One region of the Pseudomonas sp. 1L-B-1-E-C1 genome, then DNA from elsewhere that is predicted to be linked to it. Evidence: predicted binding sites of a transcription regulator. Region 1 holds the regulator's gene; each other region holds the start of a gene.
The links. Region 1 encodes sigma-54, which starts transcription at its own class of promoters, with help from an activator protein. Its sites were predicted from a motif close to ANTGGCATNNANNTTGCTNT; they were not measured.
Positions count from the first base shown of each region.

Region 2: the regulator sigma-54 is predicted to act here: its motif matches at 1,794-1,813, upstream of glnK (P-II family nitrogen regulator).
Region 3: the regulator sigma-54 is predicted to act here: its motif matches at 2,653-2,672, upstream of glnA (type I glutamate--ammonia ligase).

Region 1 covers NZ_JBXAWN010000004.1:184,071-188,261, forward strand. The annotation lists gene AC0Z4S_RS09090 (HPr family phosphocarrier protein) at 1-101, opposite strand, end outside; gene rapZ (RNase adapter RapZ) at 117-974, opposite strand; gene ptsN (PTS IIA-like nitrogen regulatory protein PtsN) at 977-1,441, opposite strand; gene hpf (ribosome hibernation-promoting factor, HPF/YfiA family) at 1,454-1,762, opposite strand; gene AC0Z4S_RS09110 (RNA polymerase factor sigma-54) at 1,836-3,326, opposite strand; gene lptB (LPS export ABC transporter ATP-binding protein) at 3,493-4,191, opposite strand, start outside.
Region 2 covers NZ_JBXAWN010000003.1:356,662-360,852, forward strand. The annotation lists gene AC0Z4S_RS07880 (N-acetyltransferase) at 1-270, opposite strand, end outside; partial or broken gene AC0Z4S_RS07885 (BRO-N domain-containing protein) at 464-982, opposite strand; gene AC0Z4S_RS07890 (accessory factor UbiK family protein) at 1,342-1,602, opposite strand; gene glnK (P-II family nitrogen regulator) at 1,997-2,335, shown strand; gene AC0Z4S_RS07900 (ammonium transporter) at 2,373-3,710, shown strand; gene AC0Z4S_RS07905 (secondary thiamine-phosphate synthase enzyme YjbQ) at 3,926-4,191, shown strand, end outside.
Region 3 covers NZ_JBXAWN010000002.1:204,720-208,910, reverse strand. The annotation lists gene typA (translational GTPase TypA) at 1-844, opposite strand, end outside; gene thiI (tRNA uracil 4-sulfurtransferase ThiI) at 984-2,438, opposite strand; gene glnA (type I glutamate--ammonia ligase) at 2,766-4,172, shown strand.

The DNA of each region.
Region 1 (4,191 bases):
ATCGTGCAGTCTGGGTACTGACCCGCTACGCCGACAAATTTGGCTGACGCCCGGGCGTGCAGACCCAGCTTATTGATGATTTCGATTTCACGAGCAGGCATCGCGGTGTGAATCCTTTAGGTGAGGTCGCGGTGGCGAACCTGGACGTTCTTCAGGGTTTTCTGCAGGGCCTGACCCAGGCGTTCGGTCAGGTAGACGGAGCGGTGGTGCCCGCCGGTGCAGCCAATGGCAATGGTGACGTAGGCGCGGTTGCTGGCGGCGAAACGTGGCAGCCACTTGTTCAGGTAGGTGTAGATGTCCTGATACATTTCTTCGACATCCGGCTGTTCCGCCAGGTACTCGGCCACAGGTGCATCGAGTCCGGACTGCGCGCGCAGCTCCGGTTTCCAGTACGGATTGGGCAGGCAGCGCACATCGAAGACCAGATCGGCATCGACCGGCATGCCACGCTTGAAGCCAAAAGATTCAACCAGGAATGCGGTACCGGGCTCCGGCTGATTCAACAGGCGCAACTTCAGGGTGTCGCGCAGTTGATACAGATTCAGGTTGGTGGTGTTGATTTTCAGGTCGGCCAGATCGGCGATCGGCCCGAGAAGGGCGCTTTCATCCTGAATCGCTTCGGCCAGTGAGCGATTGGCGTTGCTCAGCGGGTGGCGACGGCGTGTTTCGGAAAAACGCTTGAGCAGGGTTTCTTCGTCGGCGTCCAGATACAGCACATCGCACTGGATATGCTTGGCACGCACATCTTCGAGCAATTCCGGGAAACGTGACAGATGGCTGGGCAGGTTGCGCGCATCGATCGACACGGCAACCAGCGGCTGCGCGAGCTCGGTGTGGATCAGCGCGCGCTCGGCCAGTTCCGGCAGCAAGCCGGCCGGCAGGTTGTCGATGCAGTAGTAACCGTTGTCCTCAAGGACATTCAGGGCGGTACTTTTACCCGAGCCCGAACGGCCACTGACGATAATCAAACGCATGATCAGTGCCCGTTCTGCTCGTCCAGTACGACCTGGTACAAGGCTTCGTTACTCGGGGCGCTACGCAGTTTGTCGCGCACTTCCTTGCGATCGAGCATGCTGGCGATCTGGCGCAGCAATTCCAGATGCGCATCGGTCGCGGCTTCCGGGACCAGCAGCACAAACAACAGGTCTACCGGGGCGCCGTCGATGGCGTCGAAATCAATCGCAGCTTCGAGGTGCAGCAGGGCACTGACTGGCGCCGTGCAGCCCTTGAGGCGGCAGTGGGGAATGGCGATGCCGTTGCCAAAACCGGTGGAACCGAGTTTTTCACGGGCGATCAGCGCCTCGAAGACATCCTGCATCGCCAGATCCGGCACTTCGCGGTGGATCAGGTTGGCAATCTGTTCGAGGGCTTTTTTCTTGCTGCCGCCCGGCGCGTTCACCTGGGAACGGCCGGGGGTCAGGATGGTTTCAAGTCGGATCATGGGATAGGGGTGTTAACGACCGGTCGCGCCCTGGAGGAGGCTCTGGGTCTTTTCCTTATGCTTTTTGAGTTGGCGATCCAGCTTGTCGGTGAGTGAGTCGATCGCAGCGTACATGTCGGTATCTTCTGCGTTGGCGACCACTTCGCTGCCGGGGATATGCAAGGTGGCTTCGATCTTCTGCTTCAGCTTTTCGACGCACATCGTGACTTGCACGTTGGTGATCTTGTCGAAATGTCGCTCCAGTCGTTGGAGTTTTTCCTCGATGTAGGAACGCAGAGGTTGGGTCACTTCCAGTTGGTGTCCACTGATGTTGACTTGCATACAGCTTCTCCTTCGTTGCCAGTGCATAAAGCGGCAGGCCGAAAAGCCTGCCACTGGAACGCTGTAACGTGGCTTACATCAACCGCTTGCGTTCGCTCGAAGGCGCGATTCCGAGGGATTCGCGGTACTTGGCGACGGTGCGGCGAGCCACCTGAATGCCTTGTGCCTCCAGTAAACCAGCGATCTTGCTGTCACTCAACGGCTTTTTCTGATTTTCCGCCGCGACCAGTTTCTTGATGATCGCGCGAATCGCCGTGGACGAGCATTCGCCGCCTTCGGAGGTGCTGACGTGGCTGGAGAAAAAGTATTTCAGCTCATAAATACCGCGCGGGGTATGCATGAATTTTTGCGTGGTCACTCGGGAAATCGTCGATTCGTGCATGCCGACCGCCTCAGCGATGTCATGCAGTACCAGCGGTTTCATCGCTTCGTCGCCGTATTCCAGGAATCCGCGCTGATGTTCGACGATCTGCGTGGCCACTTTCATCAGGGTTTCGTTGCGGCTCTGCAGGCTCTTGATGAACCAGCGGGCTTCCTGCAATTGATTACGCATGAAGGTATTGTCGGCGCTGGTGTCGGCACGCTTCACAAAACCGGCGTACTGGGCGTTGACACGCAGGCGTGGCACCGATTCCTGGTTCAGCTCGACCAGCCAGCGCTCGTTGTCCTTGCGCACGATCACGTCAGGAATGACGTATTCGGCTTCGGTCGACTCGATCTGCGAGCCCGGACGCGGATTGAGGCTCTGCACCAGTTCGATGACCTGGCGCAGTTCGTCTTCCTTGAGCTTCATGCGCCGCATCAACTGGCTATAATCGCGGCTGCCGAGCAGGTCGATGTAATCGGCGACCAGACGCTTGGCCTCGGACAGCCACGGCGTCTTGGCTGGCAATTGGCGCAGTTGCAGGAGCAGGCATTCGCTGAGGTTGCGTGCGCCGATCCCGGCGGGTTCGAATTGCTGGATGCGATGCAGGACGGCTTCGATCTCATCGAGCTCGATATCCAGTTCCGGATCGAATGCTTCAAGAATTTCTTCGAGTGTCTCGTCCAGATAACCCTGATTGTTGATGCAGTCGATCAGGGTGACGGCGATCAGGCGATCGGTGTCGGACATCGGCGCCAGGTTCAGTTGCCAGAGCAGATGGCTCTGCAGGCTCTCCCCGGCGGAGGTGCGGGTGGTGAAATCCCACTCGTCGTCATCGCTGCTGGGCAGGCTGCTGGCGCTGGTCTGGTAGACGTCTTCCCAGGCGGTATCCACCGGCAGTTCATTGGGGATGCGCTCGTTCCATTCGCCATCCTCGAGGTTGTCCACCGTCGGGGCGGTTTCCTGATAGGAGGGTTCCTGGATTTCGGCGGGCTTCTGTTCGGCGTTGTCGGCCAAGGGATCGGCGTTGTCGAAGTCGTCGCCTTCTTCCTGGCGTTCGAGCATCGGATTGGATTCCAGAGCCTCCTGAATCTCCTGTTGCAGGTCCAGGGTCGACAATTGGAGCAGACGGATGGCCTGTTGCAGCTGCGGTGTCATCGTCAGCTGCTGGCCCATTCTCAAGACTAGCGATGGTTTCATGGCAGGGGCTTAACACCTTATTCGCCGGCGCTTTGCGCCATCCACTACAGGGCGCCGAAGCGCCAAACTTAAGCAAATTATATGCCTGAAACTGAAGTGTTTGCCTAGAGCGCTGTAACAATTAAAGCGGATAAATGCGCCTTGAATCGATACAGCGCTGTCGCGCTTACAGGCGGAACTCGTGACCCAGATACACTTCCTTGACCAGATCGTTGGCCAGGATGGTCTCGGCATCGCCCTCGGCGATCAGTTGACCGTCGTTGACGATGTAAGCGGTTTCGCAGATATCCAGCGTCTCGCGGACGTTGTGGTCGGTGATCAGCACACCGATGCCCTTGGCCTTGAGGTGGTGGATGATCTGCTTGATGTCGCCGACCGAGATCGGGTCGACACCGGCGAACGGTTCGTCGAGCAGGATGAATTTCGGCGCAGTGGCCAGAGCGCGAGCGATTTCCACCCGGCGGCGTTCACCACCGGACAAGCTCATGCCGAGGTTGTCGCGGATGTGGCTGATGTGGAATTCCTGCAGCAGGCTTTCCAGCTCCTTGCGACGGCCGGCCTTGTCGAGTTCCGGGCGAGTCTCGAGGATCGCCATGATGTTGTCGGCGACCGACAGCTTGCGGAAGATCGACGCTTCTTGCGGCAGATAGCCGATACCGGCTTTGGCGCGGCCGTGCATCGGCTGGTGGCTGACGTCCAGATCGTCGATCAGCACCCGGCCCTGATCGGCCTGCACCAGGCCGACGATCATGTAGAAACAGGTCGTCTTGCCGGCGCCGTTCGGGCCGAGCAGGCCGACGATCTGACCGCTGTCGATCGACAGGCTGACATCACGCACGACCTGGCGGCTTTTATAGGCCTTGGC
Region 2 (4,191 bases), on a different contig from region 1:
GTACCATATCGCCAAATCCAGACCTTTCGCATCTTTACTTTTCCAGGCTGCAACGTCATCCCAAGGGAAAATTGTTGGCCCCTCCCAGAGAAAGTATTGCTTTATCGCTGCTGGGGTAATTGGCTCAAACTTGACCGCTGCTGCATCAATACTTGGGATTCTCGGGGCCATGTCCTTGAGAAAGAATTTGTAGGCGATCTTTCGCGAGTTTGATCTGAATGTCTGGTTACGAAGATCCGTTGCTTTGCCTTTTCTTCTCATTGTTTTCATCTGTTTGGATCTGGTCGCAGAAGATAGCCAGCAGAGAGGAGGCAGCGAAATCAGACGTGGGGGACGCGTTTTGTAGGACGTTACTTCTGTGAGTGGAGGATTCCGGAGTAGGGGGGGGAGATAACGAAGACACAAAAAAGGTCATTTCAGTGGTATCGCTGAAATGACCTTTGGTGAGGTTGCAGCGCAAAATTCAGATCAATTGCAGAGCCTTTCTCCACCATGAGTTCACAACCGTGCGGTTTACCTGTTCTCGCTCCGTCACCATGTGTGGCACATCCTGCAACCGTATCCACGGCTGATTATTCCAGTGCAACAAACTCAACGTCATGTCCGGCCAACTGAGCAGGCTCAGGTGTGGACGTTCGCTTGTGCTGGGATGTTGGGAGTCGCGCAGGGTGGGGATGACCTGGTGGGTGAGCCATTCGCGCAGGGCTCGGTATTCGGGGCAGTAGTGGTAGACGAGGAGGGCGTAGATGCCGGATTCGCTGATCAGCAGGACGTTTTCGATCTGGTTGTGGGTCAAGGTTTGCGGGTTTGGTATTGGTCGGGGTCGAGTTTTCGCAGCATGCGTTCGTTGAGGTAGATGTGCAGCAGGCGGCTCAGGTCTCGTGCGCAGAGCCAGGGTTAGTTCTGGATGAGGAGGGCGTGGAGGGGGGAGTTTGTGGCGGGTGAAGATGTGCGGGGTCAGATAAGTCTCTTCTTGATTCATTGAGCAGTTCCTCTTGCTTAAGGGGCTGCCCTCAATCGTCGCCAAACGATTAGGTGGCAGTTGTACGCGGGTTGGCGAACCGGAGCAAAAGGAATCCGGCAGACCCGAAGGTCTCCCACGCACAACCGCCATGAAACGATGTGGCGGTAAATGTACCCGCCATCATGGTTGTCGTGCGCCTTAAGCTGTTCGGGTCGCCAAACCCGGTGCTGAACATTCAGCATCAGATGAGCTTAGAAACCTGGGCTTTTCGGCGCAATCGGACGGCGGTGGTGCAGGTTGTAGGACGTTGCCGGGATGGTTGAAGGGCCGGAGATCAAAAGATCGCAGCCTTCGGCAGCTCCTACAGGGGACGCGATTTATTCCGCGGGCGGTGTCAGCTTGGCTTCCATCTCGGCGACTTTGGCTTCGAGGCTTTCGAGGCGAGCGCGAGTGCGGGCCAGTACGACCATCTGACTATCAAACTCTTCCCGGCTGACCAGATCGAGTTTGCTGAAGGCACTCTGCAGCAGCATCTTGAACTGGCTTTCGATTTCGGCTTTCGGCAGTGGCGTGTCGCCGCTGAACAGGCGGGAGGCGGTGCCGCTCAGGGCGTCGAGGAAGTCTTTGGGCGCGAGCATGGGGAATGTCCTGGAAACAATGGCCGGCAGTGTATCACGCAGTGTCTATAGTCAATCCCGTCGCACGGATGCACGCTTTTCGCGCAGGGGGACGGACGGTGGCGCACCGTTGTTGTGCGTATCGGTAAACGCTTTTCTGCGCCAGTGCGCGCAACCGAGGCTAAACGGTTGAAATGCCGGGATTTTGCCGAGCTGGCAAGGTTTCTGCTTAGTCACCCACGACCCATGCACTGATGCAGTCGCTGTGACGAATGCAGTGCGGCAGACGAAGCGGGGAGTTTCGTCTGATGCGGTTAGCTGGCGTCAACGATGCGTTACAAAGCCAGGCACTGCGCTTAGACTTGAGACGGGTTTGTTTTCCTGGGGCAAGTCCACCAATTCGGGAGAGAGTTTCATGAAGCTAGTCACTGCCATCATCAAGCCGTTCAAGTTGGACGACGTGCGCGAGTCGCTGTCCGAAATCGGCGTGCAGGGCATTACCGTCACTGAAGTCAAAGGCTTCGGCCGGCAGAAGGGTCACACCGAGCTGTATCGCGGCGCGGAATATGTGGTCGATTTTCTGCCCAAGGTGAAAATCGACGTGGCCATCGACGACAAGGATCTGGATCGGGTTATCGAGGCGATAACCAAGGCGGCCAACACCGGCAAGATCGGTGACGGCAAGATCTTCGTGGTCAATCTGGAACAGGCGATCCGCATCCGTACCGGCGAAACCGATACCGACGCGATCTAAGCGCCGCCACAAACCCAACGCCCCAGGAGAAAACAATATGACTCTGCGTAAATTCGCAGGGCTAGGCGCCCTGTTGTCCATCGTAATGCCCGGCATCGCCATGGCGGCAGACGAAGTGGCAGCGCCAGTCCTCAATTCCGGCGACACCGCCTGGATGCTCACCTCGACAGCCTTGGTGCTGTTCATGACCATCCCCGGCCTGGCGCTGTTCTACGGCGGCATGGTTCGCTCGAAAAACATTCTTTCCGTGCTGATGCAATGCTTCGCCATTACCGGTCTTATCAGCATCCTGTGGGTCATTTATGGCTACAGCATTGCCTTCGACACCACCGGCATGGAGCAGGGCGTCGTCAACTTCAATTCGTTCTTCGGTGGCATGGGCAAGGCGTTCCTCGCCGGTGTCACGCCTTCGAGCATTACCGGCCCGGCGGCGCTGTTCCCTGAGGCTGTGTTCATCACTTTCCAGATGACCTTCGCGATCATCACTCCGGCGCTGATCGTCGGTGCGTTCGCCGAGCGCATGAAGTTCTCCGCGATGCTGATCTTCATGGGCGTCTGGTTCACCCTGGTTTATGCACCGATCGCGCACATGGTCTGGTCCGGTAACGGCGGCCTGATGTGGGACTGGGGCGTGCTCGACTTCGCCGGCGGCACCGTGGTGCACATCAACGCTGGTATCGCCGGTCTGGTCGCGTGCCTGGTACTGGGCAAGCGCAAAGGTTTCCCGACCACGCCGATGGCTCCGCACAACCTCGGTTACACGCTGATGGGCGCGGCGATGCTGTGGGTCGGCTGGTTCGGCTTCAACGCCGGTTCCGCTGCTGCTGCCAACGGCACTGCCGGTATGGCCATGCTGGTAACGCAGATCGCCACTGCGGCTGCGGCACTGGGCTGGATGTTTGCCGAGTGGGTCACCCACGGCAAGCCAAGCGCACTGGGCATTGCTTCGGGCGTGGTCGCCGGTCTGGTCGCGATCACCCCGGCCGCTGGCACCGTGGGCCCGATGGGTGCACTGGTGATCGGTCTGGCCGCAGGCGTGGTGTGCTTCTTCTGCGCCACCACCCTGAAACGCAAACTCGGCTATGACGATTCCCTGGATGCCTTCGGCGTGCACGGTATCGGCGGTATCCTCGGCGCGATCCTCACCGGTGTGTTTGCCGCACCGGCACTGGGCGGCTTCGGCACCGTGACTGACATTGGCGCGCAGGTCTGGATTCAGATCAAGGGCGTCGGCTTCACGGTGATCTACACCGCCATCGTCACCTTCATCATCCTCAAGGTGCTGGATGCCGTCATGGGTCTGCGTGTTACCGAGGAAGAAGAGTCGGTCGGCCTCGATCTGGCACAACACAACGAACGCGGCTACAACCTGTAAGTACGCGCACTGAAAAAATTGCCCGGTTCGCCGGGCATTTTTTTGTCCGGGATTTGTCATTCAGGGAGCGGCTGAAAGGATTTTTCTTACGGCTTTGGTCGTCTTTACGACGAGGCTTTTTCTGCGGGCAATCGCTTACATCGCTGCAGGAATATTAGGGCCTTTGTTTTTTTTCAGAGCACGCTAGAATGCGCCCCGAACGAGCGGAGAACTGTATGTGGCAACAGACTCTGATAACCCTGCGGGCACGGCCCCGGGGCTTTCATCTGGTAACCGACGAGTTGCTCGCAGGCTTGCCTGAACTCAAGACCTGTCGGGTCGGTCTGTTGCATTTGTGGCTGCAGCACACGTCGGCGTCGTTGACCATCAACGAGAACGCCGATCCGGCAGTTCGTCGCGACTTCGAACGATTTTTCAATCGCCTGATCCCACAAGGAACAGACGGCTACGAGCACAACGACGAAGGCCCGGATGATCTCCC
Region 3 (4,191 bases), on a different contig from region 1:
GCTCGTCGAAGCCGCTGATGCAGACGATGTCGCCAGCTGCTGCTTCGTCAACGTCAATGCGGTGCAGACCGTGGTGACCCATCAGCTTCAGGATACGACCGTTGCGGCGCTTGCCGTCGGCGCTGATAGCGACAACCGGGGTGTTCGGCTTGACGCGACCGCGAGCGATACGGCCAACACCGATAACACCCAGGAAGCTGTTGTAGTCCAGAGCGGAGATCTGCATCTGGAACGGACCGTCACGGTCAACGGCCGGAGGCGGAACGTGGTCGACTACCGCCTGGTACAGCGGAGTCATGTCTTCCGCCATGGCGGTGTGGTCCAGACCGGCAATGCCGTTCAGAGCCGAAGCGTAAACAACCTGGAAGTCCAGTTGTTCTTCGGTAGCACCTAGGTTGTCGAACAGGTCGAAGATCTGGTCCAGAACCCAGTCCGGACGTGCGCCTGGACGGTCAACCTTGTTGATCACCACGATTGGACGCAGGCCGGCTTCGAAAGCCTTCTTGGTCACGAAGCGGGTTTGCGGCATAGGGCCGTCTTGAGCGTCAACCAGCAGCAGAACGGAGTCGACCATCGACATTACGCGTTCAACTTCGCCGCCGAAGTCGGCGTGGCCCGGGGTGTCCACGATGTTGATGTGGTAGCCGTTCCAGTTGATGGCGGTGTTCTTCGCCAGAATGGTAATACCGCGCTCTTTTTCCTGGTCGTTGGAGTCCATCACGCGCTCGTCGTTGAGCTCGTTGCGCTCCAGGGTGCCGGATTGACGCAGGAGTTTGTCTACCAGGGTGGTTTTACCGTGGTCAACGTGGGCGATGATGGCGATGTTGCGTAGATTTTCGATCACTTGTGTATCTCGATCAGAGGATTCGGTTTGCTGACAAGTCATGGCAGCGATTAGCAGTAGTGTCCGGCATGGCCGTTACAGCTTGACGGCGGTGTCGGGGGGCCGGTGACGCAGGCCACAGGCAAACAGCCCCGGGCACTTAGCTCGGTCGATAAACGCGCACATTGGCATGCCCCTCACTGAGCAAATGGTGGGCATGCAGGCGACTCATCACGCCTTTGTCGCAATACAGCAGGTACTGGCGAGTAGGGTCCAGTTCCTTGAAACGTGCGTTCACTGCATAGAACGGCATCGTCTGTACCTCTATGCCGGCGAGTTCCAGCGGGTCATCCTCGGCGGCATCCGGGTGGCGGATGTCGATCACGATCTGACCGGCCAGCGCTTCGCTGACTTCTTCAATCTGCAAATCCTGGCCCAATTCGTCGATCACCCGATCGATCGGCACCAGTTTGGCGTTGGCGAGCGCACGCTCGAGTACCGCCATGTCGAATTCTTTCTCTTCGTGCTCAACCCGGCCACGCTTGGCGGCGGTCTTGGGGTTGACCGAAATCACGCCGCAGTATTCCGGCATGTGCCGGGCGAAATCGGCGGTGCCTATCTCGTTGGCCGTATCGATGATGTCCTGCTTGTGCGCGACGATCAGCGGCCGCAGCACCAGCTTGTCGGTCACGCAGTCGATCACCGACAGGTTCGGCAGCGTCTGGCTCGACACCTGGGAGATCGCTTCACCGGTGACCAACGCATCGATGTGCAAGCGTTCGGCGATCTCGGACGAGGCGCGCAACATCATACGCTTCAAAACCACGCCCATATGACTGTTATCGACTTTGCCGAGAATTTCGCCCAGCACTTCCTCGAACGGCACACTGACAAATAGCACGCGTTGCGAGCTGCCGTACTTCTTCCAGATGAAATGCGCGACTTCCATTACGCCCAATTCGTGGGCACGCCCGCCGAGATTGAAGAAGCAGAAATGCGCCATCAGGCCGCGGCGCATGATCTGGTAAGCCGCCACGGTCGAATCGAAGCCGCCGGACATCAATACCAGCGTCTGCTCCAGCGCACCCAGGGGGTAGCCGCCGATGCCGTTGTGCTGGCTATGAATCACGAACAACCGTTTGTCGCGAACTTCGATACGAACTTCGATTTCCGGCGCTTTCAGGTCGATTCCGGCTGCACCGCACTCACGACGCAGCTTGCTGCCGACGTATTTTTCCACGTCCATCGAGCTGAAGGCATGCTTGCCTGCGCGCTTGCAGCGCACCGAGAAAAACTTCCCGGCCAGCGCATCGCCGTAGTGCTGTTTGCACTTTTCGGTGATGTCGTCGAAGTCGCCCAGCGGGTACTCGTCGATCTGCAGAAAGTGCGCGATGCCCGGCATGCAGGTCAGGCGCTCGCCCATCTCTTTCAAGGCTCTGGCGTCGGTGACGCGGGTTTCCAGCTCGAGGTTGTCCCACACGCCGTTCACCACCACGGCCGGGTCCAGGTCACGGAGCACGGTGCGGATGTTCTTGGCCAACTGGCGGATGAATTTCGTCCGTACAGGTCGGCTTTTGATGGTGATCTCGGGGAAGACTTTTACGATAAGTTTCATGAAAACAGCGCGCGAACGGCCAGCCGAAAAAGGGGGGCGCGGATTATAGCGGAAATTGCTCAAGGTTTAACCAGTTAATGTGCAGAAGGTTTTACACGCACCAAAACAGGTCATTTCTGAATTCAAACGCAACATTACGGGGCGAGATTTCTCGATTCACTACCTCGCGCACCTTAATAAGCGTGAATTTGGGGCAAAAAACCCATGCTGGGGCACTGGCATGCAATTTGCTCCCTTGTGAGGCAGGTTGCCTTGGCAGAGTATTCGCGCCGGCATCACCATTATTAAGGGCATCCACTACCCGCCCTAATTCACCCGGAGGACACTATGTCGAAGTCGGTTCAACTCATCAAAGATCATGACGTCAAGTGGATTGATCTGCGCTTCACGGACACCAAAGGCACTCAGCACCACGTGACCATGCCGGCTCGCGATGCGCTGGATGACGACTTCTTCGAAGTCGGCAAGATGTTCGACGGTTCCTCCATCTCCGGCTGGAAAGGCATCGAAGCCTCCGACATGATCCTGATGCCGGTCGACGAAACGGCCGTACTCGATCCGTTCACCGAAGACCCAACCCTGATTCTGGTGTGCGACATCATCGAGCCTTCGAGCATGCAAGGCTACGACCGCGATCCACGTGCGATCGCCAAGCGTGCCGAAGAGCACCTGAAAGCCACCGGTATCGGTGACACTGTATTCGCCGGTCCAGAGCCAGAATTCTTCATCTTCGACTCGGTTAAATTCAAGTCGGACATCTCCGGCTCGATGTTCAAGATCTACTCCGAGCAAGGTTCGTGGATGTCCGACCAGGACATCGAAGGCGGCAACAAGGGTCACCGTCCAGGCGTGAAAGGCGGCTACTTCCCGGTTCCACCGTTCGACCACGACCACGAAATCCGTACCGCCATGTGCAACGCACTGGAAGAAATGGGTCAGTCGGTTGAAGTTCACCACCACGAAGTGGCAACTGCCGGCCAGAACGAAATCGGCGTCAAGTTCAACACCCTGGTGAAGAAAGCTGACGAAGTTCAGACCCTGAAATACGTTGTGCACAACGTGGCCGACGCTTACGGCCGGACCGCGACCTTCATGCCGAAGCCACTCTACGGCGACAACGGTTCGGGCATGCACGTGCACATGTCGATCTGGAAAGACGGCAAGAACACCTTCGCAGGCGAAGGCTATGCCGGCCTGTCCGATACCGCTCTGTACTTCATCGGCGGCATCATCAAGCACGGTAAGGCCCTGAACGGCTTCACCAACCCGGCGACCAACTCCTACAAGCGTCTGGTGCCAGGCTTCGAAGCTCCGGTAATGCTGGCCTACTCGGCGCGTAACCGTTCCGCTTCGATCCGTATTCCTTACGTGTCGAGCCCGAAAGCCCGCCGTATCGAAGCACGCTTCCCGGATCCGGCTGCCAACCCGTACCTGGCTTTCGCAGCACTGCTGATGGCCGGTCTGGACGGTATCCAGAACAAGATCCACCCAGGCGATGCCGCCGACAAGAACCTGTACGACCTGCCGCCTGAAGAGGCGAAAGAGATTCCACAGGTTTGCGGCAGCCTGAAAGAAGCCTTGGAAGAGCTGGACAAGGGCCGTGCGTTCCTGACCAAGGGCGGCGTGTTCTCCGACGACTTCATCGACGCTTACATCGCGCTGAAATCGGAAGAAGAAATCAAGGTTCGCACCTTCGTACACCCACTGGAATATGAGCTGTACTACAGCTGCTGATCCGGTAGCGCTGCGTAAA